3 regions of the Psychromonas saccharinae genome follow, and region 2 is predicted to be linked to each of the others. Evidence: predicted binding sites of a transcription regulator. Region 2 holds the regulator's gene; each other region holds the start of a gene.
What was found. Region 2 encodes FliA, which starts transcription of late flagellar genes. Its sites were predicted from a motif close to CTAAAGNTNNNNNNNNNNNNGCCGATA; they were not measured.

Region 1: ACR30L_RS06365 (VC2046/SO_2500 family protein) is a predicted target of FliA. The motif match lies at 4,849-4,875, and genes of this name have one in related genera.
Region 3: ACR30L_RS07705 (flagellar protein MotY) is a predicted target of FliA. The motif match lies at 4,693-4,719, and genes of this name have one in related genera.

Annotation. Positions count from the first base shown of each region.
Region 1 is NZ_CP195153.1:1,416,879-1,427,902, forward strand. It holds gene hrpA (ATP-dependent RNA helicase HrpA) at 1-2,552, shown strand, start outside; gene ACR30L_RS06355 (response regulator) at 2,940-4,574, opposite strand; tRNA gene ACR30L_RS06360 (tRNA-Tyr) at 4,701-4,784, opposite strand; gene ACR30L_RS06365 (VC2046/SO_2500 family protein) at 4,910-5,464, shown strand; gene ACR30L_RS06370 (IS1634 family transposase) at 5,577-7,187, opposite strand; gene ACR30L_RS06375 (IS110 family transposase) at 7,955-8,992, shown strand; gene ACR30L_RS06380 (DUF808 domain-containing protein) at 9,268-10,134, shown strand; gene purU (formyltetrahydrofolate deformylase) at 10,219-11,024, opposite strand, start outside.
Region 2 is NZ_CP195153.1:1,264,238-1,275,261, reverse strand. It holds gene ACR30L_RS05660 (chemotaxis protein CheW) at 87-791, opposite strand; gene ACR30L_RS05655 (ParA family protein) at 791-1,564, opposite strand; gene ACR30L_RS05650 (flagellar motor protein MotB) at 1,567-2,511, opposite strand; gene ACR30L_RS05645 (flagellar motor protein) at 2,511-3,266, opposite strand; gene ACR30L_RS05640 (protein-glutamate methylesterase/protein-glutamine glutaminase) at 3,259-4,437, opposite strand; gene ACR30L_RS05635 (chemotaxis protein CheA) at 4,451-6,628, opposite strand; gene ACR30L_RS05630 (protein phosphatase CheZ) at 6,640-7,398, opposite strand; gene cheY (chemotaxis response regulator CheY) at 7,412-7,795, opposite strand; gene ACR30L_RS05620 (RNA polymerase sigma factor FliA) at 7,966-8,670, opposite strand; gene ACR30L_RS05615 (MinD/ParA family protein) at 8,671-9,540, opposite strand; gene flhF (flagellar biosynthesis protein FlhF) at 9,586-11,024, opposite strand, start outside.
Region 3 is NZ_CP195153.1:1,737,239-1,748,262, reverse strand. It holds gene ACR30L_RS07725 (MurR/RpiR family transcriptional regulator) at 249-1,100, shown strand; gene pyk (pyruvate kinase) at 1,546-2,976, shown strand; gene ACR30L_RS07715 (DUF2989 domain-containing protein) at 3,142-3,999, shown strand; gene rnt (ribonuclease T) at 4,009-4,629, opposite strand; gene ACR30L_RS07705 (flagellar protein MotY) at 4,754-5,623, shown strand; gene ACR30L_RS07700 (YajD family HNH nuclease) at 5,696-6,028, opposite strand; gene ACR30L_RS07695 (hypothetical protein) at 6,105-6,278, opposite strand; gene ACR30L_RS07690 (Dps family protein) at 6,716-7,183, shown strand; gene gpmA (2,3-diphosphoglycerate-dependent phosphoglycerate mutase) at 7,421-8,113, shown strand; gene ACR30L_RS07680 (EamA family transporter) at 8,378-9,250, opposite strand; gene ACR30L_RS07675 (protein adenylyltransferase SelO) at 9,678-11,024, opposite strand, start outside.

The sequences.
Region 1 (11,024 bases), 150 kb from region 2:
ATCAATTTCCCTTTGTACAACCGCCGGAAGATAGAAATATTAAAGATGGTTTATCGTTATTAGAAGAACTTGGAGCCGTTAACCTTGAGGTTAAAGATCCGCGTAAAAAATTGACTGGATTGGGTCGGCAGTTGGCTAAATTACCGGTTGATCCGCGTTTAGGACGCATGATTTTAGCCGCGCAACAATTTGGTTGTGTGCATGAGGTTATGGTGATTAGTGCGGCGTTAAGTATTCAGGACCCGCGTGAGCGTCCATTGGATAAACAACAGGCTTCCGATGAAAAGCATCGTCGTTTCTTTGATAAAGATTCCGATTATATGGCGTTTGTGAATCTTTGGAATTATATCAAAGAGCAGCGTAATGAATTGTCGAGTAATCAGTTTAGAAAAATGTGCCAGAAAGAATTTTTGGCTTACATGCGCATTCGTGAATGGCAGGATATTTATGCGCAAATTAAACAGGTTACCGACGAGTTAAATATTAAGGTGAACGAGCAGGTCTCTGATTTTGACGCTATTCATCAAGCGTTATTAGCGGGTTTACTCTCGCATATTGGTTTTAAAGATAAAGACGCAGAATACCTCGGTGCACGTAATAGTAAATTCTACATGTTTCCTGGTTCAGGCTTATTTAAAAAACAGCCTAAATGGACCATGGTGGCAGAGTTAGTTGAAACTTCAAAACTATTTGGCCGGATTGCCGCGCGGATTAAACCTGAATGGGTTGAACAGCAAGCGCAACATCTGATTAAACGTAATTACAGTGAACCGCATTGGCAGAAAAAAACAGGCGTTGTTGGCGCTTTTGAAAATCAGATCTTGTACGGTTTACCGATTGTGGTTAAACGTAAAGTGACTTACACCAAAATTGATCCAACATTATGCCGAGAGTTATTTATTCGTCATGCTTTGGTGGAAGGGGAGTTTATTACCCGTCATCGGTTCTTTAAAGATAACCAAGCTTTACTTGAAGATATTGAAGAGCTTGAGCATAAATCACGTCGTCGCGATATCTTGGTTGATGATGAAGAATTATTTCAATTTTATGATCAACATATTCCACAGGACGTTGCGAGTGCAAGACAATTTGATAGCTGGTGGAACCGCGAGAAAAAACAACAACCTGAGTTATTGAATTTCAAGCGTGAAGAAGTGATGGCACACGACGCGGATAAAGTGACCGTAAAGGCTTATCCTGATTTTTGGCAGCAGGGGCCCTTTAAGTTGTCATTGAGTTATGCCTTTGAACCGGGGACCACTCAAGATGGTGTAACCGTTAAGGTGCCGCTGGCGTTATTGAATCAATTAACCAATGATGGATTTGATTGGCAAATCCCCGCATTACGTGAAGAGTTATTGATTGCTTTGATTAAAACCCTGCCAAAAGCCGTGCGTCGTAATTTTGTCCCTGCTCCTAATTATGCACAGGCTGCACTTGCTGCGATGGCACCTCTGCAAACCTCGTTATTAGAAGCTTTCGAAAAGCAGTTATTGCGTATGACTGGTGTGCGTTTACCTGAAAATGCATGGGATGTGAACGCTTTACCGACACATTTAAAAATGAAGTTTAATGTCGTTGATGAAAAAGGTAAAAGTATTGCTCAGGGCGATGACCTAGTTGTGCTTCAACAGACATTACAAGGTCAGGTAAAACAGACATTATCTAAAGTATCCAAAAAAGGTATTGAGAAAACGGATTTGCAGGCGTGGAGTTTCGGTAAATTACCGACCTCTTTTACAAAGGATCATGGTGGCTATGAAGTCAAAGCGTTCCCTGCATTAGTTGATAAAAATAAAAGTGTCGCCATTGAGTTATTCGATAGTGAAGAAAAAGCAGCGCAGGTGAATCAAGTAGGCTTGCGTCGTTTAGTGCTATTAAATGTGCCATCGCCAATAAAATATCTTCAACAAAGTTTACCGAATAAAGCTAAATTAGGTTTGTATTTCAATCCGTTTGGTAAAATACAAGATTTAATTGATGACTGTATTGCCTGTGCAGTTGATGCTATTTTAGCTGGTCAAGCTTCACCGCAAGTTGCCGATGAATTTGAAAGACAAAAAGAAAAAGTGCGTGCCGAATTAGCCGATCGTACACTGGTTATCACGCAATTGGTTGAGGAAATTTTAACCCTCGCCCATGCGATAAATAAGAAGCTTAAGGGGAAGATTGATTTAACGATGCTGGTTGCTCAAGGTGATATTAAATCACAATTACAGCGTTTGATATTCCCTGGATTTGCCTGTCAGGTGGGAGAACAGCGGTTACCTGATTTGAAACGTTATTTAATGGCTTTACAAAAACGTCTTGAAAAGTTGCCGATCAATCCTAATCAGGATCGTTTGCATACCATCGCGTTAAATGAACTTGAAGAACGGTATAGCGCGCTCTGTCAAACCATGATGGCCGATGAGAAAGATAATGCAGAATTGGCTGAGATTTATTGGATGATTGAAGAGCTACGCGTGTCGTTGTTTGCTCAGCAATTAGGGACGGCTTATCCGGTATCTGAAAAACGCGTTAAGCTAAAGCTTGCTGAATTAAAAGGATAACTGCTAATTTCAATCCGAGTGATGCAATATATACCCGTTACCATTCAAGATGCAGAAATCAGCAAGACGAGAGGTGAGCAGATTTTAGGCATAAAGGTGAAGATCTAACGGGTTAAATCGAGACTTTATAACAACGAAGATGTTTGCCTCTCGTCTTGCCCTGCGGGTCACTAGCTCGTTTCTTATAAACCATGGCAATACTGCGTTATAACATTCGATAAGGACTAGCCATTAAAGATGTAAAGTCTTGTTTTTACATCTACCGATAGAGGATTAACGCAGTTAATCGCTCGAAAGGTCATCATGTTACGCCTTGCCTTGGTATCCTAGCTAGTGACTGATAAACGCATCTTGATTGGTAACGGGTATATTATATTTGCGTTGCGGTTATTTTGCCTGAGCGAACTCTTTTTTCAAATTTTCGTATCGAATAAGATGTTGCTCGGGTAAATTGGTATTATTGAGTTGGTCAAAACTACGATTACATTTTTCGATTATTTCTGTCTTTTTGTTTTTAATATTCATTTTTAACATCTCAACATAGGCCTGAAGACGGTTTAACAAAACGCCTGAGTTGAGTGGTTCTAAATGTAATGCGCGATTAAAATGGGTAAGTGATTCTTCATATTGATGACGAGCAAAAGCTTCAATCCCTGCGCTATTATAGGATTTGAAGTTATTTATCCTATCTGCTAAATGTTGACCCGTTTGTTTTTCAATGGTTGCCAGGGTGATAGGGTCGCTTATGTCTCGTTGTTTTAGCTCATGTAAATAGGGCGTCGCATATTCAAATTCACCAATATCTAATAGGGAAAATGTACTTTCACAAAGAAACGTATTATCAAATTCATTAATAGGCCCTTCTTTTTTCCCCAGCGTATTTAATATTTTTCTTTTTGCTTTTCCCTTTTGCTCCAGTGTAAAGAGTACATTGGCCTGACAGAGTTCATCGAAGCCATTAAAGTCAAAATCTAAAATTTTCCCTTCTTCAAAACGACTTTGATAGAGCGTTGAGTTTACTTTCTTTAAAATAACTTTTCGCTCAGTCAGATCGGTTTCTTCCTTTGCATAATCAATAATACTGCGCACGTAATTAGCAAGATGACAGGGATCGGGATAAAAAGAACGGCGACTTAAGTTTAATATCGCTGCGTAACTTGAAATCATGATTTGATGCTCATTCATCTCCGTTGCAAGTAATGCTAATTCTTGATGGCGTTGAATACTATGATGGCTTATACGGGCTGCTTTGCTGAGTATATAAAGCGCGTCATCGTAGTTACCACTTTTCCGGTAGGAGCGAGCTAGCCATTGGTAAGCATCCATTTGTAATGGTGAACGGTGAATCACTTTTTTTAACAGTGTAATTGCATCGGGGTATTTTGCTTGTAGGTAAAAAAGTTTACCGAGATTGATCCCCGATCGCATTAATAGGCGTTTTTCTATCTGTTTTTGTAATAGGTTTTCCGCTGCATGGTATTGGTTATTGTCGATTAAAATATCGACCAACACATTTTCACAGATACCTCTGTATTTAGGATGATTTTTTATTTTATCTTTACACAGAGCAATCGCTTTAGGGGTATCTTTTTTTTCTAGAGCATCAAAGATATCGGCTATCATCTCTTTTTTATGAGCGGCGTTGCTGAGTCGATTAAATAATTGTTTTTGAGAAAAGGGTTTGATTAGGTAATCATCGGGGGATTTTTCAATGGCGGTCAATACCATTTCTTTATTGTTATCCCCCGTCAGGATAAAGAAAATAGCGTTTTTAGGAGCCAGTTTATTTTCTTTTAAATAATTAATTAATTGCGAACCATTTCGACCTGAACCGAGGTTGTAGTCAATTAGGTAAATATCAAATTTCTTATGCTGTACAAGGCGAATAGCAGTATCTGCATTATCAATACAGGTGATTTTCTCTGCGCCCTGATTGCTGAGCATAGTTTTGAGCATGACATGAAATGCTCTTTGGTCATCAACGATCAAAATACTTTTATTTTTATAGCTGAATGCTGCCATTTAGAAACTCGATTTATAATTGAATCTAAAGTGTAAATGAAGTTAAAGGTGATGAAAATACCAAAGTCAGAATTATATTGCGTTTGGATAAGGGGAGTATAGGTTAAATAAGAGAAGAATACGAAATGGTGGAGGGAGGTGGATTCGAACCACCGAAGCTTACGCGGCAGATTTACAATCTGCTCCCTTTGGCCACTCGGGAACCCCTCCATAATTTCGAGGCGCAATAATATCAGATTTATTGCACTTGTGAAGTAGAAAAAAGAAAAAAACGTTAAATAAAATCAGTTTGTTGCCGATAACTCTATATATATGGGATTAATCAGATAAATTGTATGAAAATAGAGCAAGAAAACTTAAATTTAGTCATTAATGAGTGGCAGTTAGGGCAACAGTTAAATACTGCTGTGCATAATGGCACCCGCGAAAAATTTAATTTATTGCTTAGTATGTTGTCCGATGATGCCCGTGATTTCTCCCAATTTACGCTACCTGCTGCTAATCAAATAACACCTGAACAGACTAAATCAAGTTTACGCGATGAATTCTCATTATCTGTAGCACAACCTTTGGTTAACAAGGGGATTTCTGTTGAGCAGGCAACCACCATGAACCAACATTTAGCTGCGAATAAATTAAGTTCTATTCGTCTTCAATATTTATTAAATAATGAAGCTATCTTATCGCGTAATGATAATGAGGTAATTGATAGTGATATTAAAGATAACTTATCTTTTCTGTCGCAGCACCGTTTAGTGGAAAGCTTACAACAAGAACCGACATCTCACGTTGCAGTTAATGAATCCGCCCCTGGTATTGATATTGATTTAATGCATGAATACCAAGCATTAGATCTAGACAATAAACCCATCACTGTGACTTACATGTAATTTGTACCAATCGTAATAATTAGCTGATCTATTTTGTTAGTTAAAATAGTTTATTTCTTTGTTGAAAGTTTCGTTAAGGGAACAACCATTTACCTGATATTCCGCACCGGTTTTAAGAATAAATTTGCCTGTATCTATCCCCCAGGCAATCAACAATAACTTGTTGCCGTTCTTGCCAATTTACTACCATAGGCGACTGGCTTTCCAGGTAGATTATCGTAACTCCTTGGAAGCATTGAAATACCCAGCGAGCGGTTGGATTCTGGGAAGGCTTTTTCTTTTGATCCGGGAAGTAAAGGTCTTTTTCCTTTAGCTTTTTGCGGATCAGATGCTCTAAGGAAGCGTATACCATCAAACAGGAAGTCATTACCATTAACAGCGCTTCTATTCGCTCTGGCTTTTTGATGAAAATTGAGCTTGTTAAGAAATCCGGACTTTTTAAAAAACGGAACCCTTTTTCAACTGATTGCTGCTCTTTATAAGTTTTAAGCACCTTATCCATTGTCAGGCTTTCATCAAGATCATTTGTTGCAATAATAAAGAAACCTAATTGTTTAAGTGCATTATCCCTTCTATCAAGAGGAGTAAATAAATTCCCTGTTATTTTGTATTCAACTCGCTCGGGAGCTTGCCCTTTTTTAGGTTGTCCTTTCTTGCCATAGATAGGGATCTCAACGGTTTCATCAATAACATCACAGTAAACTTGTTTCTTTCTCCACAACTCAACGGCTTGCTCTGCATCATGTTGACAGGCAAACCTTTGTTGTGAGAGTTTTTTAAAGGTCTTACGCTCCGCATCTGCTTTCTTCAGCATGCGTTTTGTTAAACTATGTGTTTCACGCTTTCTCGCTTGTTCACTGCGGATCAATAGCCACCTCTGCTTTATATCGCTGTAAGTCGATTGGTGCCAAGCTCCTGAGTAACCATTCCCCATATTTTTAAAATCAAGTTCAGAAGCCTGATTAATAAGGACTTTAGCTTCCCTCAATTTATGTGGGACACGCGTGATAAATAACTGATTTAGTTCATCCAACTCAGTAATGGTATCTTGCACATATAAGGCTGCATCTGCCACTAAATAACGGCAGGACTGCGCGGCTTTTAGACTTTTTATATGGGATTTGACTATCTCCTTGAATCCTTCCATATCATTAATGTTGCCACTGGCTGGCTTCATATAAACTGGGATCCCGGATTGGTTCTCACAAATCAGGTTGAGTACGACCTGATTAAGTTCAGGACGATGATCACGTGAATAGCCTTTGGTAATTTGAATAGGGTTAAGATCATCTTCATCATCGGATAACTTTTCCATACCATCGTAGTGAAAGCTTGTTGAGTCGAGATGAACAGAGTTGCATGGTAGCCCTAAGTGTTTAATAACAGCTTCACCTATATCTTGGTATAGTGATGAAACACCATGTTCGTATAGTGCATCAAGGCAACGACCTAACGCATCATCATTGATGTATTCAGCTTTTACTTCAGGGGCAATCAGACGGTCTAATGGTTTATCAGAAAAATACTCGCGATACATATGCAGTGTTCTGCCGGTAAATCCCAACCCATTGATTATCATAGCAATGAATAAGTTACCGAAACTTATTTTCCGCTGTTCACTTGTGCCAAGTGCTTGATCGATGATATTGGCAAGCTTGATTTCCTTACAAAATCCAGCAACTAATCCATGGTGTTCAAGTGATTTCGTGTATGGGTAAGTCATGATTTATCTCTTTGAAAAGAAAGTAATAGATCAAAATTGAGGATCCCGGTCAACAATTTTTTGAAATATCTGGATGTTTCGCTAGCCAGATCACGATTTCATAGCCATTTCATAGCCAATAGTAATAAAAATTCAGGTGCGGAATAACAGATTTACATCAACTTTTGCCTCAAACTAAATCATTTTTACAGCGCAAAATTTAGATCACATATTTAATACAATTGGTATTACACTCTTTAATTTCACTGAATAACATTTTGTGTGCATAACTCGCTATGCCTTTGATATCATATTGGTTGAAGGGGAAATGTGTCGGGAACACTTTATGTTTCGGTAATTTTAATCTTATAACATTGTTGTTAATCGATTGTCGTATTAGAGCATTTCCTCTATTAAATAGTGACGGATAAGTATTTAAAAAATAGGATAATATATCTAGGGGCTGTTTATCTTTCGTCGCCGTTCCTGCTGGAGGCTATTTTTTATTCTGGCAACGCGGAAAATTTAAGTAATAGCCATCTATAGTTAACATTTGACAACGCAGTCAGCGTAAAAAAGAGCCCCAGCCCTTCGGGTAGTGCCTAAAAATCACTCACTCTGTGTTGCTCAAAGCTTATTTAGAATGACTAAACCTCACTTTTCGCGCCTTGATTGAGTTATTTTTAGGCATTACAGGTTAGGCTACGAAAGATAAACAGATGTATGGACTCCCATCTCCCTCGGGAGTAGCGTAATAAGTAACCAAACTTTTACCAAGGAGTCCATACATGAGTAATTGTAATATTCTTGCTATTGATTTAGCAAAAAATTTATTCCAGGTTTGTAAAACAGATAAGCACGGTAATGTTATTTTCAACAAAATATTCACTCGAAAAAAATTAAAAGAATTGTTGATTCGAGAAAAACAATCTCTTGTTGCAATGGAGTCTTGCAGCGGTACCCATTATTGGGCTCGTTACGCAAAACAAGCGGGCCATCATGTTAAAGCGATTAATGCTCGGAAAGTAAAAGCGTTTCTTCAAGGACAGAAAACCGATGCGAATGATGCATTAGCTATTTCAGTTGCAGCTCGCCAACCTCATATTAAACCTAGCCGCTTAATATCAGCTGAAGAACAATGCTTGCAAGGTATTGAATGCATACGAGACCTATTGGTTAAACAGAGGATTAGTTTGAGTAATCAAATCCGCGCTTTATTACTTGAGCTTGGTCATAGTATTGCTCAGACAGATGCGCAACTGATGAAAAATATTCCGGATATTTTTGAAGATGCAAACAATGATTTAACACCTGCATTTCGTTTTTCACTGAATATTGTTTGGCAACGCTTTTTAAATACCATTGAAGAAATAAAATTGATTGAACAAAAACAAAAGGTATTAATTAGCCAGGATAAGACTTGCAAGCGACTACAAGCACTCGAAGGTGTAGGTCCAGTTTGTGCGATATTGATAAAAATAGCGTTAGGCAATGTGACTCACTTTAAGAACGGTCGTGAAGCCTCAGCTTGTTTTGGTTTAACACCCGTACAGCATAGTAGTGGCGGTAAAGAAAAAATAGGCTCAATCTCTAAAATGACAGGCAATAAAAAGCTGCGTAGTGCTTTGTATAAAGGTGCATTAGCTGTTGTCTCTCAACTAGAAAAAAGAGAAAGTCGGACTCAAAAAGATATTTGGTTAAAAAACTTAATTGCCCGTAGAGGAAAAAAAATAGCAGCGATTGCTTTAGCAAATAAAACAATGCGCACAGCTTTTGCATTATTAAAAAATGATCAAGATTACAAGCCACAATTATTGGTGGCTTAATAAATAGTCAAAAAGAGCGATTAAAAACAGGTAAGACCAACCTTCAATAGACTGTTAGGGTCTGAAGTTTAATAAAACTGCTCAACAGAAAAGTCATGAAGGTGCGAAAACATCAGCGGCCAGAGGTAGCTCCTCAAATTGAGCCCGTATATAAGCTAGCATCTAACCTTCGTTTATAATTTTTTTTGACATACGGTGGGAGTCCATATAAGACCCTAGGGCAATTTGGTTATATAATCACCGCCATATTTAACATTTAATGATAAGGATTATTTATGGCAACGGGATTTTTTGCTGTTTTTGATGATATAGCGGCACTACTTGATGATGCTGCAATGATGAGTAAGATTGCAACTAAAAAAACGGCAGGTTTGCTTGGTGATGATTTGGCAGTCGGCGCAGAGCAGGCGTCTGGTTTTTCAGCTAAAAGAGAATTACCTATTTTGTGGGCTATTACGAAAGGTTCATTTCGTAATAAATTAATTATCTTACCGATAGCATTTTTGTTAAGTGCCTTTGCACCATGGCTTATTATCCCGATATTATTATTAGGAGGATTATACTTAGGCTTTGAAGGTGCTGAAAAAATATATGAGTATTTCTTTCCTCATAAGCATGCCGCAACGATTCAAAAATCACTTTCTGAAGCCGAGTTGCTTATTTATGAAAAGAAGAAAGTGAAATCAGCAATTTTAACTGATTTTATTTTATCAATTGAGATAATTGTTGTCGGTTTAAGTACGGTGTTAGGGCAGCCCCTTGCTTTACAAATTATGGTTGTGTCTTTTGTTGCTTTATTGGCGACGATTGGCGTTTATGGTTTTGTGGCTTTGCTCGTGAGAATGGATGATCTTGGCTATAAATTATTAACACTTTCTGATAATAAAAATAGAGCATTGACTTGGTTTGGGCAAGCGCTTGTAAGCTCTTTACCAAAGATTATTCGTTTATTAAGTGTGGTCGGCACTATTGCTATGTTGTTGGTTTCTGGTGGCATCTTTGTTCATAATATTGAAGCACTTCACCATGCGGTAGCGTTTATGCCGAGTTTATTGGCAGAGCTTTTGGTTGGTATTGTTATTGGTTTATTCGTTTTACTGTGTGAAAAATTGATAATGAAATTACGTGGTAAACAACATTAAGCAGTGAAGAAATAACCGATTAAATCAAGACATGCCAGTATATAAAATGACTGCCGCTATATAACGCCAGTCATTTTATATCGATTATTTAAACACAACCGTACGGTTGCCATAAACAAATACTTTATCGTCTAATACCTGTTGTAATGCGCGGCTTAGTACTGAGCGTTCAACATCACGTCCAGCTTTCGCTAGATCTGCGGCACTGTATGCATGGTCTATATGTGCAATATCCTGGGTAATAATAGGTCCTTCATCAAGGTCATTATTAACAAAATGCGCCGTTGCACCAATAATTTTGACACCTCGGTCAAAGGCTTGTTGGTAAGGGCGTGCACCAATAAATGCGGGTAAAAACGAGTGATGAATATTAATAAGTTTATGTTCATAGGCAGCAACAAATGTAGGCGTCAGAATACGCATATATTTAGCTAAAATAACATAGTCTGGCGTATAAGGTGCAATAGCATCCATTACTTTTTGTTCGTGCTCTTCACGGGATAAGCCTTCATGGCTAACGGTGTGATAAGGAATATTGAATTTAGTGACTAACTCCTCAAGCGCATTGTAATTCCCAATAACCGCTGCAATTTCTACGTCAATTCCACCGTAGGTGCTCTTCATTAAGATATCACCTAAACAATGGCTTTCTTTAGTGACAAGGATAACGATGCGTTTACGTTTTTGAGAAATTAATGAGCGTTTAGAGCCTGGCGGTAAACTGTAATCAAGGTCAGCCAATAGCGTTTCATCATTGAAGTACCCCTCAAGTTCTGTGCGCATAAAGAAACGCCCATACTGATGGTCAACAAACTCACTGTTTTTGATAATATTTAATTGGTGTTTTTGACAGATATTCGTGATCTGTGCAATCAAACCTTTGCTATCTG
Region 2 (11,024 bases):
TATTTATTTCATCATTCAACGTTATTTTTACTTACTATCATTAACTAATCATTTATCAATACGATAAACAACAATAAACATAAATGTTAATGACCCTTAATATTCATTCCATTGTTCAATAGCTTAATAAGCTCATCGGCATGTATCAATGCACACATTTTATCTTTGATCATACCCGCTAACCATGGCCTTTTACCGCTCACTTTACGCCACTCAACTTCAGCACGCGTTATCGTTTCAGTACCCAGTAACTTTTCACAGGATAACCCCCATTTTGTTTCACCAAGTATAACATAATGACTATAGTTTAATGTTTCAGATGTTTCCCCTATTCCTATCCATTTAGCTGTATCAACAATATTATAGAGCATATCGCCTCGTGGCATGACACCTGAAAACCAATCGGGCTTACCAAACAATTCATTTAATGATGTATCTAAATGATGTATTCCTCCTAGGTCTACTAGGGGAACAGCAAAAGTTAATGAAGATAATTTAAAAAATAATACTTGAAACTCATTTTCAACTTCAAGATTCTTCCACACTTCAGATTGTTGATTATCGAGCCCCTCTGATTCACGTTGCTCCTCTATTATAATTGCAACTTGCTCTTCTGATTGGTCTTCTGGAAAAACAATTGTTTCAGTAATAACTGGCGTAACCGCAGGTAAACTAGCTAATTGAGACGGTATATCATTATTTATATTTTCAGCATCGCTAGTTTTAGCCGCAGTATCATCAAGCATCGAGTTAAAATATTGCTCTATTGCTTTATCATTATGATTTTTCATTAATTTGGCTCAATCTGTAACAAGTAGTTAAGTAACGTTTCATAGGCAAAAGCACCTCGGCAATTTCGTGAATGAGAAGAGATAGGTAAGTGCTTTAAACTTGCATCTCTAAATTTTGTATCAACGGGCACTACTCCATTCCAGACTCTATTTGCATAACTGTTTTTTAAATCTTTTAATGTATTTAATGAAGCCCGCGTTCGCTTATCGAACATAGTAGGAATAATACAATACTCAAAATGATCATTGCGTGACTTTTGCATTATTTGCAGCGTTTTAATCATTCGTTCAAGCCCTTTAGCTGCGAGGAATTCAGTCTGCACTGGTACCAAAATTCTTTCACAAGCAGCCAAAGCATTAACCATCATGACCCCCAGGACAGGCGGGCAATCAATTAATACAAAGTCATAATCATCTTCAACAAGTAATAATTGTTTTTTTAAAAACAGCCCCATTCCCTCTTTGTTTCCAAGTACTCGATCTAATGTCGCTAATGCCATCGATGCAGGAATTAACGAAATATTATGAATTTCAGTAGGAAGAATAACTTGCGCTAATTCAGCCTTATTTTCAGCAGGCTCAGTAAATAAATCAAATAAACTTACTGGCAATTGATCCGAGTCATACTGTAGGTAACTAGTTAAAGAGGCATGGGGATCCGTATCGATTAATAAAACACGAAAACCTCTCTCAGCTAAAAGGCCAGCTAATGACACCACCGTTGTTGTTTTCCCTACCCCACCTTTTTGATTCGCAACTGTCCAAACTAACAACGTCATTCCTGCCTTGTGGTAATAATTAATCGGTTATTGGGTAAATGTATTTCGCGCATCTCTTTACTATCAGCCTTAATTTCATCTACAACAGGCACTGCATCATTTGTATCTGCATCCGATTTAGGCGCAACAGGATGACTTACTTCAGCTTCCACTAACGCATATTTTGAAATAGCGATAACAACACGTCGACTTCGTACATTATCTATCTTATTTTGTGTATCAAATACTGGATAATATGGACCATATGCTTCCATTGCCATTCGATGACCATCAACTCCCAGTGCATTTAATGCATGTAATACAGCAAAAGCCCGCAGCCCTGATAATTCCCAATTTGATAAATATATTTCATTGGAAATTGGTTCAGGGTCTGTATAGCCCCTAATTCTCAACATATTGTTAACTGGCATTAATACCTTGGCTAATCTTTCTAATTGCTGCTTAGCAGTATTCAATAAGGTGTGACTACCACCGACAAATAATAAATCCCCTCCCATTTCAATCGTTAGCCACTCTCCTTCTAAATCTAATTTTACTGACGCATTAGTCAAATCAGATAAAAGTGCATTTTCCAATTCGAGCTTTAATTCACTTAATTGGGCCCCTTTTTTTAGGTTATCGACATCTGAGAGCTGATCTTTAGCTTGTTTATCACCATTATCAGAAAGAATCGCAGGTCCTTTTTCTTCAATAATATTATTGCTCTGCTTGAGCAGTATTTGTTCCCGTTCCGGATTAAGCATTGTAGGGTTAATTAACTTACTAGCATTTTGGATACTTTGTATGACTTCTTTGTATTTTTCTTCTTTACTTATTGCCACCGCATAAAGTACAACAAACACAGCAAACATAAGCGTCATAAAATCGGCAAAGGAAATAGTCCAACGATTAAGATCATTTCCCGCATGTAGATTAGCCCGGGAACGGCCTTTTGCTCTCACTAAAATGAAGCTCGATTAATATAGGAATTTAAACGACGCTCGAGCAATAAACCATTATCACCATGTGCAATCGCAATTAACCCAACTAGTGTCATTTCCTTATAGATAGCAATATATTGATAATATAATCGGATTTTATTAGCGATAGGTAAATATATAAAGTTAGCAAAACCAACACCATATATCGTCGCAATAAAAGCAACGGCAATACCTTCCCCTAATTTATCTGGTTGATCTAAATAACTCATTGCTTCAATTAGTCCTAAAACAGCCCCTATTATGCCTATTGTTGGGCTGTATCCTCCCATGGACTCATAGAGCTGAGCACTGCGTTCATAGTGCTCACTTTCTAAATCAATATCTTGTTGTAATACATCTTGAAGAACAAGATGATCGCTGCCATCGACAAGCATTGCTAAACCTTTTTGCGTAAAGGGATCTTCAACTTCATCTTCAACTTCTTTTTCTAAACTCAGTAACCCCTGTTGTCGAGATTTCAAAGACCATGCTTGGATTTTTTTAGACTGAGCATCCAAAGAAACAACTGGAGTAATAAAAATATCATTTAAAAGAGCTAATGCATGACGAAATTGCTTGTTAGATGATTGGATCATAACTGCACCTAATGTGCCACCAAACACGATTAAAAATGCGGGTAAATCAAATAATCCAGAGACTGCGGCGCCATGATAAACCTGTGCAAATAGCAAGCAACAGATAATAACGACAAAACCAAAAAGACTCAGTTTATTCATATCTCAATTCAACTTTGATACGTTTTGCAACTTGATCCAAGGGAAGAGACTCCGTTGCTATCCCCGCTTTTGCAACTGCTTGTGGCATCCCATAAACGACACAACTTGCTTCATCTTGCGCCCAGATAACGGATCCTTTTTCTTTAAGCATACGGGCACCATCTCTGCCATCTGCCCCCATCCCCGTTAAAACAATAGCCAGCACTTTATTACCATATTGTTTAGATAAAGAAGCGAAAGTGATATCAACACTTGGCTTATAATTTAATTTCTCGTTTCCTTCATGAATACGTATCTTACTTCTCCCTGAACGCCCATCAATTAACATTTGTTTTCCACCAGGCGCAAGATATGCACAACCAGGCTGTAGCATATCGCCATCACTCGCCTCTTTTACGTTAATTTTGCATATTCCATTAAGACGCTCAGCAAATGCTTTGGTAAAAGTACCTGGCATATGTTGAATAAGCAAAATGGGCATCTTAAAATTAGCAGGTAAAGCTGTTAAGACTGTTTGTAAAGCAACGGGGCCACCAGTCGATGTACCGATGGCAAGAATATCGTATGTTTTACCCGATGCAACAAACCGCTTCTGTGGGATAGCTTGAGCTGGCTCAGTATTCTCTGTTCGACTTGAATTAGTTGACGATGAATTTATTCTAGCCGCATTACTACTTTTCAATTTTTGTAACGCGGATAATGGCGGTGTATTAAGAGAACGTGATGGTGTAGAAACATCTCTCACCGGAGATGTTCTTACCACTCTAGCAGGTCGTCGACTCGCAATCGCTTTAATGCGTTGTTGCAAGAGCGCGATAGCATCATCTTTGTTACGTGCAATATCTTCAAATTTTTTCGGTAAAAAATCAGCAGCACCAGCTTCTAATGCATCTAATGTTGCACTAGCACCTTGGTGAGTTAATGACGAAAACATTAAAATAGGTAATGGATTCGTTTCCATTATTTTTTTCACCGCTGTAATACCATCCATCACTGGCATTTCAACATCCATAGTCACAACATCGGGCCTTAATTTATTAACCATTTCAATTGCTTCTACCCCATTATTAGCTGTTCCAATTACTTCTAATGAGGGGGATTGGTTAATAATATCGCTGACCCTGCGGCGAAAAAAACTCGAATCATCAACAACTAATACTTTAACGGTCATTCTGAATCCTATTTTACACGTAATGCTTTAGTAAACTTGGCAAATCAAGGATTAATGCAATACCACCATCACTGGTAATCGTTGCTCCCGCCATACCAGGCGTACCCGTTAATAACTTGTCTAAAGGTTTGATAACCACTTCTTCTTGTCCTAATAAAGCATCAACGACAAAAGCGACCTGTTTGACACCTAATTGTACAATAACGATATGCCCCACCCCTTTTCTCTTTTCAACAGGTGCCGCATCTTTCGCCAACCAATCACGAAGATAAAATAATGGAATAGCATGTTCACGGATAACAATCGTTAACTGCCCATCAACATAATTGGTTTTGGAGAGATCTAAATGGAAAATTTCATTAACATTAGTCAACGGCAATGCAAAGGTTTGTTCTTCAACGACAATCATTAAAGTGGGTAGTATAGCCAAGGTCAATGGAACCGTTATTTCCAAACGCGTCCCTTTGCCTAATTCCGAGTCAATTGAAATAGTACCGTTTAGCTTACTGATACCGGTTTTTACAACATCCATACCAACACCACGGCCGGAAATATCAGAAATTTCAACCTTAGTTGAAAAACCAGGAGCAAAAATTAATGAATAGGCTTCTTTGTCTGACATCCGATCCGCACCATCTTGATCTAAGATACCTTTGCTCATCGCAATGCCTTTTAATTTTTGCGCATCCATCCCGGCACCATCATCTTCGATAACAAGCAAGATATGATCACCTTCTTGAGACGCAGAAAGTAATATACAACCTTGCTTCTCCTTGCCATTTTGCATACGAATATTTGGCATTTCTATACCATGGTCAACCGAATTTCTCACTAAATGCACTAATGGATCGGCAAGTGCTTCCACTAAATTTTTATCAAGATCTGTTTCTTCACCAACTAAATCTAATCGAATATCTTTACCTAGTGTCCGCGCTAAGTCCCTAACAACACGAGGAAACTTACCAAATACTTTTTTAATCGGTTGCATACGAGTCTTCATTACCGACCCTTGCAGATCACCGGTCACAATATCAAGATTTGCAACCGCACGCGATATTTCTTCATCTTCAGAATTGGTTTCCAAACTCACTAAACGATTACGCACTAGCACTAGCTCACCAACCATATTCATCAATTCATCGAGAATAGCAGTATCGACACGCACTGTAGGTTCAGCTTTCGCAACGGGCGCTTTTTTTGCTGTTTGTGGTGCTGCGGCAGGCGTTACTGGTTTTTCTTTTTTAACCGCAGGAATAGGTTCTGGTTTTTTAACCACTGGCTCTGATTGAACTTCTTTTATTACCGGTTTAGAAGCTTTAGGGGGCTCATCGACAATTGTCTGTACACTTTTTCCGACACCATGTAATTCATCAAGTAATGACTCAAATTCATCATCGGTAATTTCATCGCCACTTGCTGCTGGTTTACTTTCAGCGGTCACCGGAGTAGGCTGACCAGTATGCGCCCCCTTACCATGTAACTCATCAAGTAATGACTCAAATTCATCATCATTCATTTCATCACTGCTAGCGACACTCTCATTGGGCGTTATTTTAGAAGGACCACTCGCACCATGAAGTTCGTCGAGTAGTGATTCAAATTCATCTTCACTAATTTCTGCATTTTCAACACTTGCAGCGGAAGCTGCGACTGTCGAACCTGATTCTGAATGTAACTCATCTAATAATGCGTCAAATTCATTTTGTGTCATTTCATCTATTGAGCTGTCTCCACTTGAAGCCGGCTCTTCTTCTACAACAACCTCTTCAACAATAGGCTCAGGCTGCACTTCATCTTCTGACTCAGGCTTACTTAATCGGTGTAGTTGCTCAAGTACTTCAGGTGGTGCAGCCTCTACTTCATCACCAGATTGAACCGCTTCAAATTGTGTATTAATAACATCTAAAGCCCCTAAAATAGTGTCCATTAAACCAGCATTAACACTGCGATTATTCTGGCGTAAACAGTCAAACACATTCTCAGCACCGTGACACGTTTCAACCAATTCAGTGAGTGATAAAAACCCAGCACCGCCTTTAACGGTATGGAAACCACGGAAAATGGCATTGAGTAACTCTGTATCGTTAGGGTTATTTTCTAAATCAACTAGTTGTTCAGATAGTAATTCTAAAATTTCTCCAGCTTCAACTAAAAAGTCCTGCAGGATCTCATCATCTACTTCAAATGTCATTTTCCATTCCCCTAAAACCCTAAACTTGAAAGCAAATCATCTACATCATCTTGACCATTAACAACATCATCACGCTCTTCAGCATGCATAATGGGTCCTTCGGCTTCAATTGATTGCTTCACATTATTTTTATCATCGCTTATTTTTTCTTCTAGATTTCCGTCATGACATACCGTCAAAATTCCCACCAATTTCGATTCAATTTCTTGAACCAATGAAATCACTCGACGAATCATCTGTCCGGTTAAATCCTGAAAGTCCTGTGCCATTAAAATATCAGTCAGCGATGTCCTTAATGTTAAGGCACTTTTGTTTGACTCTAGCAGCATGTTATCGAGTTGATGACAAAGCTCTTTAAATTCATTTAATGGTAAATCTCTTCCCATTAATTTTTGCCAATTAGGCATAACGGATTCAAGATCTGCAATTAATTTATCTGCAACAGGTAAACATGTATCGACCGCATCCATAGTTTTATTAGCAGCATTATCGGTCATTTCGATCACATAATTGAGACGATCCTTTGCATCCGGTAAATCATGCCCGGTCATATCAATTAAGCGAGTATCACTTTGAAAACTTACCAATGCATCATGTAGCTCACGCGTTAACTCACCAACTTGAGAAAACATACCGTTATCTTCATTATTTTTTATGTTGCTAGCACTTTCTATAATTTCATTTGCAGCATTGACTTCATTGTTTTCTAAATGAGTGACCAACGCTTTAGCTTCTGAAAGAGATAGTAGTGGCACTAATTCATTTGCCATTTATCTCTCCTTGTTAAGCTAGACGTTCGAAAACTTTATCTAATTTCTCTTTTAATGTTCCCGCTGTAAAAGGCTTAACAATGTATCCATTAACACCAGCTTGAGCAGCTTCAATGATTTGATCACGTTTTGCTTCTGCAGTTACCATTAATACAGGTAAATGCTTTAATTCAGGGTCTTTACGGATCTCTTTTAGTAGATCTATTCCTTGCATGATTGGCATATTCCAATCAGTTACAACGAATTCAAAGTCACCTTCTTTAAGCATCGGTAATGCAGTATTGCCATCATCCGCTTCAAAAGTATTAGTGAAACCAAGATCACGTAATAAGTTTTTAATAATTCTTCTCATTGTTGAAAAATCATCAACAATCAAAATTTTCATATTTCTATCCAAAACAATCCCCTAATAAAATTTTAATTTATTTACTTTCAATAAATTTAGTTATAAATAAATAAACAAACAACAAAAAAGACAAGCTTATTAACGTAACTATGACTCATCTCTTTTTTATCCAAAAAATTCATCTCAAATCTTTACTGACTAGCAAAAATTACAGCCGAGTATTAAGCAGCCTGAGCCTTTGCTTTTAATCGATGTAATGCCTGGCTATGAATTTGACTCACACGTGATTCACTCACTTCAAGCACTAAACCAATCTCTTTTAAGTTTAATTCTTCATCATAATACAACGATAAAACAAGTGCTTCTCGTTCAGGAAGCTGCTTGATCATACTGACAAGTTTATCTGAAAACTGCGCCTCACTCACTTCATGAAAAATACAATCCTGTGGTGCAGAATCAGTATTCATTGCATCCTCTGAGCCATTAAGATCTTCATAAGCAACAAGTTTGGCACAGTTTACATCTCTTAGCATTTGCTGATATTCAAGCAAGCCAACACCTAATTGATCCGCTATTTCGGCTTCTTTAGCATCACGCCCTGTCATTTTTTCAACTTCAGAAATAGCCATAGCAATACTACGACTATTTTTATGAACAGAACGAGGTACCCAATCACCGCGACGCATTTCATCTAACATTGCACCACGAATACGAATACCCGCAAAGGTTTCAAAACTCGCCCCTTTGCTACTATCAAAATTCCTTGCTGCTTCTAATAACCCAATCATTCCAGATTGAATTAAATCATCAACCAACACACTAGCTGGTAATCGAGCAAGTAAATGATACGCTATTTTATTCACTAACTGAGTATGACGCTCAATCAGATCAGCGGTATTATTATAATAACCTTGCGCTTTTATCACTTATAGCAACTCTCTTATCTCATCAGTATCGTTTAACAATAATTTTTCAATAAAAAATTCTAAATGGCCACCCGGTTGATGAGGTATTGGCCAATCGCAGGCTCTATTCGCTAATGCTTTAAATGCCAATGAAGCCGGTGTTTTTGGAAACGCATCAACAACAAGCCGTTGTTTTTTAACTGCCTGGCGAACATTGGCATCAAATGGAATACACGCAACTAACTCTAAAGATGCATCTAAAAAGCGATCTGTAACTCGTGTCAGCTTAGTAAATAAATCCTGCCCTTCTCGTAAACTTCGCACCATATTCGCCACGATTTTAAAGCGATAAACGCCATTTTGCTTACTGAGAATTTTTATTAATGCGTAAGCATCGGTAATCGACGTTGGTTCATCACAAACAACCATTAAGACGTCTTGCGCGGCCTGTGCAAAACTCACGACCATATTTGAGATACCAGCAGCAGTATCAATAAGCAACATATCAATGGGAGTCTGTAAGGAGCTAAACGCCTGAATTAACCCTGCATGTTCAACGTCCGTTAATTCAACCATCGACTGAGTCCCCGAAGTTGCAGGAACAATCATAATGCCTTCAGGTCCTTCAACAATGACTTCATCCAAAGTACATTCACCGGTTAACACATGTGATAAATTTTTAGTAACTCGAAGCCCTAATAATACATCGACATTAGCTAGCCCTAAATCGGCATCAAGCACTAGCACTCTCTTACCTAATTGAGCAAGCGAAACAGCCATATTGAGGGTGACATTAGTTTTCCCAACCCCACCTTTACCACCAGTGATCGCTACAACTTTCACGCGGTTGTTTTTATATCTTCTTAAGCCACTTGCTTGATCTGAAATCATCATATTACTCATTATCTAAAATTATTAATTTAATGTAACTAAAGCTCATTCATTATCAAAGCTACTAAACCATTGGTGCTGTTGTTCAAATAATTTACTCATTATATTCAACGTGCTACCAATTATATTATCTGTATTTGCTATTTCGATATCCTCCGGAACACGTTGTCCGGTGGTAACATAAGTAATAGGCAAAGCATGTTGCATAGTGACACTAAGTACTTCACCCAATCCAATACTTTCATCTACCTTTGTTAAGATGCAACCTGAAAGTGCAATTCTTTTAAAGTGCTCTAACGCCTCTTCAATCACTCGACGTTGCGAAGTCGATGAAATAACCAAATAACTTTGAATATTAACTCGACTATTGCGCATTAGTGTATCTAATTGTTCTGATAATCGAACATCACGCTGTCCCATACCTGCGGTATCAATAAGTACTAAACGTTTTTCTCTAAATTGATACAATATTTCCGATAGCTCATCTGCATCTTTCGCAACACGCACACTACAGCCCATAATTTTTCCGTAGGTGGCTAATTGTTCATGTGCACCAATTCGATAAGTATCGGTAGTAATTAAAGCAACCTGATCTGCACCATATTTCATTGCAAATTGTGCAGCAAGTTTTGCAATTGTTGTCGTTTTACCAACCCCAGTTGGACCAAGTAATGCAATAGCGCCACCCTGTAATAGAATATCATTATTACCAATAAAAACTTTATCTTGTAATAAGGTTTGAATGTATTCTTGCACTTCAGCAGATGATGCATCCTCAGGAATATAACCGGCTAATTGATCGGCCATATCATCGGAAAAACCAGCAGAACTTAACCATTTGATTACCATTGCTCTAACCGGCTCTTTCCGCTCCATTTCTTGCCACATCAATCCAGACACTTGATGCTCTAATAATTTACGTAACGAGGCAACTTCTGCACTAATTTGAGCTATTTCTTTATTGCTCGTATTTTTGGTCGAGCTACTGCTGCGGCGATTATTAGTTAACGGTTGTTGTCGCCCATTTTCATGTGACCAATGTTGTTGTTCGCTTAATGTCTTTGGTTGGTTAAAACCACCATCTAACTTATTTTGCTGATTGGTTAAAGGAGAGAAACGGTCTTCGTTATTGTTTTTGTTAAACTCACTCGGTTTATTATTCTGTTTTGCTTGTTGAGCATTTACTTTACCAAAAAATGAATTGAGTGATTTAGCAAAATCTTCACCGCTTTCTTTAAAACCAGGACGGTTACTTTTTTGTGCTTTAATTGGAGCTTTTGTTTTTTGTTTAGTATCGGTAGAAAGCTGGACGTTATCATCGGCTAGCCCAGCAAATAAATCATCACTTTGTTGTTTTTTCTGAGACTCTGCTTTTTCACCTTGGTAATCAACAGCTGCAACTATTTCAATGCCGCCTACCACTTTTTTATTAGACATGATCACAGCGTCAGGGCCAAGTACATCCTTAACCTCGGTCATCGCAG
Region 3 (11,024 bases), 470 kb from region 2:
AGACGCTAAATACGTTGTTTTTGCTATTTAATGTAATAAAAATACAGAATATTTGATCTAGTGCAGATTACTCTTGTAACAAAATAACGTAAAATGACTGATTATCTGTCGTAAATTTGTATTTAAATCGGGTTATCGTAAAATAATTACAACAGAAAAGAATTTTAATAACAAATAAAGCACAACACAGATCAAAACTGACTGACATAATCTGTAGGCGCTATATTAATTAAACAAAATGGATAGTTATGAAAACCTTGGAATTAGTACAACGTAATTTAGACACCTTTAGCAAATCGGAACGCAAAGTAGCAGAGGTTATTTTAGATTCGCCACAGACAGCTATCCATTCGAGTATTGCAACACTTGCTAAAATGGCCAAGGTCAGTGAACCAACGGTTAATCGATTTTGTCGTCGGTTAGATACCAAGGGCTTTCCCGATTTCAAACTACAACTTGCCCAGAGTTTAGCCAATGGTACGCCCTACGTTAACCGCAATGTTAACGAAGATGATGGCCCAGGTGCCTATACTAGTAAGATTTTTGAATCTGCTATGGCGTGTTTAAATGTAGCAAAAAATTCTTTGGATACTTCGTTAATTAATCGCGCAGTGGATGTATTAACCGCCGCAAATAAAATTTCATTCTTTGGTTTAGGCGCATCTTCATCGATTGCGCACGATGCTTTAAATAAATTTTTCCGCTTCAATATTCCGGTCACTTGCTTTGATGATATTGTGATGCAGGAGATGAATTGTATTAACAGTTCAGAAGGCGATGTCATTGTGCTTATTTCGCACACTGGACGTACAAAAGCTTTGGTTGAAGTAGCAAAATTAGGCAGAGAAAATGATGCGTTTATAATTGCATTAACGGCTGCAGACTCGCCGCTTGCAGAGCAAAGTAATTTAGTCCTTTCAACTAGTGTTCCAGAAGATACGGATATTTATATGCCAATGGCTTCGCGTATTGCACAATTGGTATTGATTGATGTGTTGGCAACGGGGTTTACTTTACGTCGCGGGCCTAAGTTTCGCGATAATTTGAAACATGTTAAAGAGGGACTGCGTTATTCTCGCTTTGATAAGTTTGTTCAATAGTGATTGACTGAGCTTCATCTACACAGCTTAAAACACAATGCGGATTAATAATGTCTATTATTGATCCGCTTTTTTGTCTTAATATCCCCTTCTATCTTCCTTTTTCATTATGCCCTTTCATTTCTCCGTTGATAATATGATTAACTTAGCCCAGTGAAACAAACATCTTAGGTATTAAAAAACGATTAATAAATTCCTTAAGCCTTTAACGCTCGGCTTAGGATCTGTTCGCTTTTTAACTTACTTCTTATTACATCTTGAATATCAATCGACATTCACTCTGCTTTTGCATAAATATCAATCACCACCAACTATGATTCATATCAACTTGATGATCTGACTACTTGAAGTAGAATGGATTTGTCTTGAGTTTGCTTGAATATTGAAAGCCGACTAACACGGACGGTTTGATCAATATATTTATCTACATATACAGGAGTATAGAATGACACGACGTACTAAAATCGTAACTACATTAGGTCCAGCAACTGATAGAGATAATAATTTAGAGAAAATTATTGCTGCTGGTGCCAATATGGTGCGAATGAACTTCTCCCATGGGGAAGCCATTGATCACGTTAGACGTGCAGATCAAGTACGCGAGATTGCGACAAGATTGGGTAAAGAAGTCGCTATTATGGGTGACTTACAAGGTCCTAAAATTCGAGTATCTACCTTTAAAGATAAGAAAATTATATTGGCTGTTGGTGATACGTTTATCCTCGATAGTGACATTGAAAAAGGACAAGGTACGCAACAAGCAGTAGGTCTAGATTACAAAACATTACCACAGGAAGTTGAACAAGGTGATGTGTTATTACTTGACGATGGTCGAGTACAATTACAAGTTAAAGAAGTGTCGGGCAATAAAGTCATTACCGTTGTCACTATTGGTGGTCCGTTATCAAATAATAAAGGCATTAATAAACAAGGCGGTGGTTTATCTGCACCAGCATTAACAGAAAAAGATAAAAGAGACATTCTTACTGCCGCTCAAATTGGATGTGATTACCTTGCGGTATCCTTCCCTCGTTGTGGTGACGACCTTCACTATGCACGTAAACTTGCGAATGAAGCAGGCTGTAATGCAAAAATTGTCGCTAAGGTTGAACGTGCAGAGGCCGTTGAAACACAAGAAGCGCTAGAAGATATTATCCTCGCTTCCGACGTTGTAATGGTTGCTCGTGGTGATTTAGGTGTTGAAATTGGTGATGCACGCCTTGTGGGTGTGCAAAAAAACATGATCCGCACAACACGTCGTTTAAACCGCGTTGTTATTACTGCGACCCAAATGATGGAGTCGATGATTAGCGCGCCAATGCCCACTCGTGCAGAAGTTATGGACGTTGCCAATGCTGTATTAGATGGTACCGATGCGGTGATGCTATCCGGTGAAACGGCTGCAGGTGATTATCCCGTTGAAACCGTTAAAGCAATGAGTGATGTATGTATCGGTGCTGAAAAACACCCAAGTATTAATGTATCGAATAACCGTATGGGTTATCGCTTTGATGATCCCGGTGAAGCACTTGCAATGACAACAATGTTTGCGGCAAATCATACCGTTGGCGTTAAAGCGATTGTTGCATTAACTGAATCGGGTACAACACCATTATTAATGTCTCGTTTAAGCTCTGGTTTACCTATTTATGCACTTTCAAGCAATTCACAAACCTTAAGTTACTGTGCATTGTACCGTGGTGTGACACCGGTAAAATTCCGTTCCATTACCCTTGATAGCTCTGAATTTATCGGCAATGCATTGGAAACGTTAAAAACAGCCGGTTATTTAGAAACAGGTGATTTAATCCTGTTAACACACGGCGATGATAATAATGAAGGCTCGACCAATACCTGTAAAATTTTACGTGTATAAACTTAAATAACTGACATTTACTGTTAGTTATAACGAGAATGCAACGCCTCTTTAATATGAAGCGTTGCATATTTAATCCTTATTATTATGCTCCTATCGGCTAGATTTTATATTAAAGTCGAACTACCTTTATTCAAAAAATGATAATTGAGCATTCTATAAAACATGATTTACCCGATAAATAATAATCTAGTTAAATATACCTTTCTTTCCGGCTTATTGCTCAGCCTTACTGCTTGTGATTCAAGCGGTAGCCAAGATACTGTCGCTAATATTTGTGAATCCAACCCAGAACTGTGTGCGGATATCCACAAGGGCATAGATTGCCGTTATAAACGCAGTAGCCTTATTCGCGCAAGATATTATGACAAAGTCGCCCCGAGTGAAGAGAATACGCTTAAACTATTGGATGAATTAGACGACTACGATGTTTGCCTAGAATTAACTTTGTTAATGGAATATTCTCAAAAACAAACCCAAAAACAAAAAAGTGTTGAGAATTATTTAACCATTCAAAAATTATTAAGTGAAAAACTTGAAGGCATACAAAATTCCACGGATCCGCATATTGCCTATTATTTATGGACACACTTTCAAGACAAACATGCCAAAAATGTTTTCTTGAAAGCTGCCATGAAAAAGAATAATAAAGACATTAAGATGTTGTTAAAATTAGCCAGTGCCTACTCCGGTGAATACCCACAATATGCATTAGATACATTCTATAAAGCACTGCAACTCACTAAGTCTTTAGATGAAATTCCATTAACGACGTTTACATTTATGATGACTATTTATTATCGTAATAAAGATTTCGAACAAGCTTATATCTGGGCGTTAATGGCCAATAAAATTAATCACGACGATCCCTTGCCGATTAACTACGACCTTATTTTGCAAAAAGGCCATCGAGGATCCAAGAAACTGATTAACAATGAAGATGAGTTGCAAAAAATTGCAGATACTTATTATTCACAACTACGAAAAGGCAAATTTAAGACCAAAGCCCCACAATTAAAATAATAAATGGAATTACTCTCCGAGAGGCCATCCTCCTAATGCTTTCCACTTATTAATCATATAGAAAAACAATTCGGCAGTGACTTGGGTATCATAAAGTGCAGAATGGGCTTCGTCATTATTATAGGTAATATTTGCTTGTCGACACGCTTTTGCTAATACCGTTTGCCCGAGAGTTAAGCCCGCCATACTTGCCGTATCGAAACTTGCAAAAGGATGAAATGGAACGCGCTTTAGGTTACAACGTAATACGGCTTGATTAATAAATCCCTGATCAAAGGCAGCGTTATGTGCCACTATAATTGATCGGTTACATTGATTATTTTTCTGATGTTTACGCACTAGTTTAAAAATCTCAGTTAACGCTTCTCTTTCATCGACCGCACCACGTAATGGATTAAATGGGTCAATACCGGTGAACTCTAAGGCTTTGGGATCTAAATTTGCCCCTTCAAAGGGAGCGACATGAAAGTGTACAGTCTCTGCACTCAACAAATATCCCTGTTCATCCATTGTTGGCAAAATAGCCGCAATTTCTAAAATAGCATCGGTTTGAGAGTTTAAACCTGATGTTTCAATATCAATAATAACCGGATAGTAACCACGAAAACGTGCGGCCAATAAATTTTCCATAAGCGACTCAAATTTTAAAATAAGGGATTATGCCAGAAAGCAGGATAAACAGCACAAATTTAACTAAAGAAATAATTTGTCATGCCGATATAAAGGTTGTCTGACTAATTTAACGAGATGAATTATGAAAAAAATAATTTTGATTACATGCTTACTTTGCAACAGCAATACTTTTGCGATGAGTAAAAGCTACCATGCAAATATGGATAATTCTCTCTGGTTCGTGTCGAATGCAAGCCCGATTCAATGCACCCTTGCTCATAAGATACCACGTTATGGACAAGCACACTTTGAAGTTAAAGCGAGCAAACAAATTAATTTAGACTTCGTATTACAAAGTAAACAGTCCATGCCTAAAACCAGTGTTGCCACATTAAAATCGGTGCCGCCATCATGGTTACCAGGTAAAGTGCCCGAAGAAATTGAAAAGGTAAAATTTTACCAACAATTTGATGGCTATGTCGCTCATCAAGGCGCATGGAGAATGTTAAATGAATTAGAAGCGGGACAATACCCAACTTTTTATTTCAAAGACTGGTATAACAATGATCAGACCACCAGCGTGGGTCTATCTTCAATTAATTTTGCAAAAAGTTACGATGAATTTAACGATTGTATCTCGCAATTGCTCCCATACAACTTTGACGATATTTCCTATAGTATTCTTAAATATAATAAAAATGGTATTCAACTCAGTAACTTTTCTAAGAAACGATTAAAAATGATTGGCGATTATATTAAATACGATGAAAATGTAAGCGTGGTATTAATTGCTGGTTATTCGGATAGTTATGGTGGACGTAGCCATAACCAAACCTTATCAGAGGAACGTGCGGTCTCGGTAAAAAAATACCTGGAAGAAATAGGGTTAACCGATGATAAAATTCAAGTCGCGGCCTATGGTGAAAAACATCATGTCGCAGATAACCGAGATATTCTTGGTCGAATGCAAAACCGACGTGTTGTTATTTCAATTGAACGAGAAGAAATTTAAACAAATGAAATTATTACGATTGGTATGACTTTTAACATAAAAACTTAGGCCAAAAGTCATGCCGTTAATACATTATTTTTTCATTTTACTCATCAAATCAGCAAAGGGATTATAGGTAGCCCCTTCAATCTCATCATCACCCGCCTGAACGGTACTGCCATATAAGTCTGCTTGCGTGTATTTATCATGCTCATGATCATGACAATAAATACATAATAATTCCCAATTACTGCCATCGGCGGGATTATTACTGTGGTCATGATCAATATGATGCACCGTTAACTCACGAAGATTTGAATACACAAATTCTCTTGCGCATTTACCACACACCCAAGGAAATAATTTTAACGCTTTATCGCGATAATCATTTTCTAAACTCTTATAATTACTTGGTATATAAGCCATAAAGCCCTTCTGTATTATTAACTAAACTATCAGATTCCTGAGAAAAGATGTCCAACTAAAGAAAAATAACGAAACGTTATACTTGTACATCGATTCTTGATGATTGACGACGATGTCCAGCAATACGACGGTCATAGAATTTATTATATTTCATGTTAGGTGACTGTCGTCTTTCAGCATTTTCTCGATAATCGGCTTGGTATGCACCATTTACCCAAACTGTATCGATGTATTTTGAAGAATAAGCCATTTAAATTTACTTTGCTACGTTAAAATATGGCCATAATTATACCCATGATAACGCTAGGTGCAATGTGCACAATAAAATTCTGTTAGTGCATCTGAACGTAACGAGACTCGACCTGTCTATATTAGAGAATAGTGATAATTCAAGCAGATAAAAAAGACCTTTAATAACAATAACAGACTGATATGAAGGCACAATTAACATGATAGGAATAAACGATTGAAATCATGATATCAATTCGCATTACTAGATGTATAATAACTTACATAGAATATGAGAATGAATAAAGAGTGTAGATACGCAGTTAATTACCACTCTTTTTATTCAAGATTATGACATAAATTTGAACCTCACAAAGAGGTTATCTCGGCTTAAAGACACAACCTACTAATTGATAAGTTCATTAGAAAGTCTCAAGCCTAACTTAACAAATAGAGGATATGATTATGGATATCGGAATTAATGAAACAAATAGAATTCAAATTGCTGAAGGTTTAAAAAAATTACTTGCTGACTCTTATACATTATATTTACAAACACATAATTTTCACTGGAATGTCACAGGCCCACAATTTCGTGAATTACATTTAATGTTTGAAGAACATTACACTGAACTTGCAGTCGCGGTTGATGATATTGCAGAAAGAATTCGTGCATTAGATGTCGCGGCACCAGGTACATATAAAGAGTTTAATAGTCTCAGCTCGATTGAAGAAGTCGCAGGAATAACGGAAGGTAAACAAATGGTTGAGATCCTAATTAAAGCACATGAGCAAGTGATCCGAACTTGTCGTGATGTGTTGAAATTAGCGCAAGAAGCCGATGATGAATCGACTGCCTCGGTTGTCTCTGACCGTATGTTAGTACATGAGAAAACTGCTTGGATGTTACGTGCTACAAGCAAATAAACCCAAATAGACTTTAATGTGTCTGGTTTGATATAACGTCGTCATGCTCATCAAGTAAATAATACCCGCTTGATGAGCGATTAAAACATGTCGCTATCAATTTTATTCACTGATTATCTAGCTATTTTAGTAAATAATCCTCAACAAATTTGGGCTATATAACGACCCAATCAATTGACAATATAATGTACTTGTAAATAAATACGGTACATTCTCACTGTATACTGGGAGGTATCAATGGGCTTTAAATTAGTGTTATTACGTCATGGCCAAAGTGTTTGGAACGAACAGAATTTATTTACAGGTTGGACCGATGTTGGTCTCACTGAACAAGGTAAATCGGAAGCAAAAAAGGCAGGTCAATTACTTGCTGAAGCCGGCTTCGAATTTGATATGTGTTACACCTCTTACTTAAAAAGAGCGATTCGTACCTTAGACTTAGCATTAGAAGAAATGGATCAAAGCTGGTTACCCGTCATTAAAACGTGGAAATTAAATGAGCGTCATTACGGTGATCTTCAAGGCAAGAATAAAGCAGAAGTCGCTGAAAAATTCGGTGATGATCAAGTAAAAATTTGGCGTCGTTCCTTTGATATTCGTCCACCGGCATTAACGGCAGATGATGAAAGAAATGCAACTAAATTAAAAATGTACCAAAAAGTCGATCCGAGTGACTTACCTTTGTCTGAAAGTTTAAAAGACACCATTGCACGGGTTATTCCCTATTTCGAAAGCGAAATAAAACCTAAAATAATGTCAGGTGAAAGTATTATTATTGCAGCACACGGTAATACCCTACGTGCACTCGCGATGTATCTTGAAGGGATTTCTGAAAAAGATATTCTTGAGTTAAATATTCCAACGGGTGTGCCTTTGGTTTATCACCTTAACGAAGACTTATCGGTCGCTAAAACTGAATACTTAAAATAGCGCGATCAGTCAACATTACAACATGGTTTGCATCTAGCGTTAGATGTAAACCACTATCCCCTTCCACACTCATCTTTACGTCATTTATTAAACAATTCACTTCGGAATTATAATCAATTTTTCTACTCATCACTTCATAGTAAAATTAAGCAAATACATGACCCCGATATTTTAAGTAAAACATTAGCCTAAGATAGGATATATACCCTAGCCATTTCACACGAAGGTAAGCCTTGTTTTTATTTACGACTATCAATGAAAAAATTAAAAGCTCAGCCTTAATACAATAACGCCTATAAAAGCAGTCGCTAACCCAATAAGTTCTTGGCGGGTAAAAGAATCTTTTAAAATAATCCGAGAGTACAACAGAATAATTAAAATATTCATTCCAGAAATAGCAGAGACTAGGCCTGTATTACCAATTGCAAAGGCAGATATTATTGCAGCCATGCCGGCAACATTGGTTAATCCAATCAATAGCCCACAACAAAAGGTCTTGATAACTGACCAACTAGGTCGATGATCATTGTTATCATGAATAATATTTTTACGCTTGCTTATCCAACTCATAGCAAAAAGAAAACTACCAAACCCAAACATTGAGGTTAAAGTTGCAAAGGTATCTGCGGCCAGAAGCGTCGACTGTTTCCCTAATAAATCATTAAACGAAAAGAATAATGCCGCCAACAGTCCCCATTGTGCTCCTTGTAAATTACTTATCGATATATCATTAGAATAACGGATAATATAAAGACCAGAAAAAATAATAAAAAATCCGATAAGTTGAAGTGTGGTCAAGGTTTCTTGCCATAATAAAAAAGCAAAAATAAGCACAAATAAAGGAGTCAGCCCGGATAAAATACTAATCAGAGAAGCTTTACCAACAGAGAAACCTTTATGTAAAAATGCATTTGCCGCAAAAGAGCCAAAACCTAATGCGAGTCCAACACTAATATCTGCCCATCCATACCATTGCTGATTGAACAGTAGGACACTGGATAGACTAATCAGAAAACCGACAAAAAAGACGCCAAATAGTAATAAATTACGATCTAATCTTTTTTGTGATGTCCATTGATACAATATCCCTCTTACACCAAAAAACAATGTCGCCAGTAAGGCATAGACAATCCACATAATGAAATAATCCTTTTAAAAATAGTATGAAATAATGCGATAAAAAATAATAACTTAATCAATGGGTCTGTTTGAATACAACAAATACTGATAATTAAAAAGTTATCTGTAAATACAGGCGGGCAAAAAAAATGCCCGTTTAAGAGGGGAATTTAAGGACAAAATTCCTAAAAAAATTAATAATGTAACGTACTGATATAGAAATTTTCATAGGGCTAATATAGCAACTTAAATATTATCTTCAAGCTTATCGATAGATATTTAAGGTAATAATTTGAATATAAATGATTGTTACATTAGTCCCTTATTTAAAATAAAAAACCAGCATATTTTTTAACGGTATTGCGCTGCAATATATCTCACTCTTATATTGCGAATCACATTACCACTGTTATGACTTGTGTTATAAACACATACCCGCTTTAAATCATGATGAACAACTAAGGTGAGATACGCCACCAATATTAAAGAACTCCAGTGGCTTCAACCGATAATATTTATCTTCTATATCCTGTGACTGCTCTGCATAGGGTTGTGTCATCACATCCTGCAACTCTCGGATTAACGCATAATTCCCAACTGCGGCTTGCTGATAAGCTGGCACGACTAACCATTCCCGTAAAATGTATTTTGGATTAACACACTTCATTTGCTTAGAAACAGCTTCCATCGTTCTGGGCGTCATACCATTTGCATCACAATCGGTATTAAGAAGCGCTTTCCATTTTACAAACCACTCCATCCAACGTGTATCTATTTGATTGGTGTCTGGGTCATGTGCAACATTATTATTTAAAGCCGTATTGACTGGGTTATAAAAGCTTTTTTTGAGTGGGCGAATATCGCTAGGTATCGACGATAGCTCTCGGAAGAAAATAGTATAGTCGACATGAGTTTGTATCATCAGTGTTTGTAACTCATTAAGTAGAGCTCTATGAGAAGCAACCTTCAACGTGCTAAGACCCAGTTTAGCAGCCCACATCGCGTCCATTTCTGTGTTTATAATACTCGGAAATTCACTTTGAATCTCATCGAGAGCATGTAAATGCTCCTGCTCTCCTGCCAGTAAAGGTCGTAACGCTGAACAAAACATATCGAAATTGCTTTGTGCTGCCTTAGGTTGATTCATAAATGAAAAGTGATTGCCGCCTCCAGTCCAAGGTTGATATTGTGGATTAAACAGATCGCAAAAGCCGAAGGGACCATAATCGAGTGTAAAACCACCAGCAGCACAGTTATCACTATTAAAGTTTCCCTGACAGAAACCAACGCGGATCCAATTCGCTATCAATGATGCGAGACGACCACGAAACTCGCTCGCCAATAACAGAATTTTTTCAGGCATGCTAAGTTGGCTATCGATAACATCAGCGTACTCTCGTTCAATCAAGTGCAGCACTATTTTTTCAAGTTCTTCTATCGCGTTTAAGTTGTCATCTTCACGCATACGGCGAGCGAACAGTTCAAGTTGGCCGACACGAATAAATGATGGCGCTACACGTGTCGAAATGGCAGCAGCTTCAGAGATATACATATCAGGATTTTCCGACCGCGAGCCTTCCGCATACCACCCACGCTTTACCGTTTCGCTTTTTGAAACGTACAAACTTAACGACCGAGATGAAGCAATACCAAGCGCATGCATGTGCTCTTGAGCCAAAAACTCGCGAACACTCGAACGTAATACGGCACGACCATCGGCACCTCGACAATAGGGTGTGCGTCCTCCTCCTTTTAACTGCATCTCCCAACGTTGACCATTGATAACCGCCTC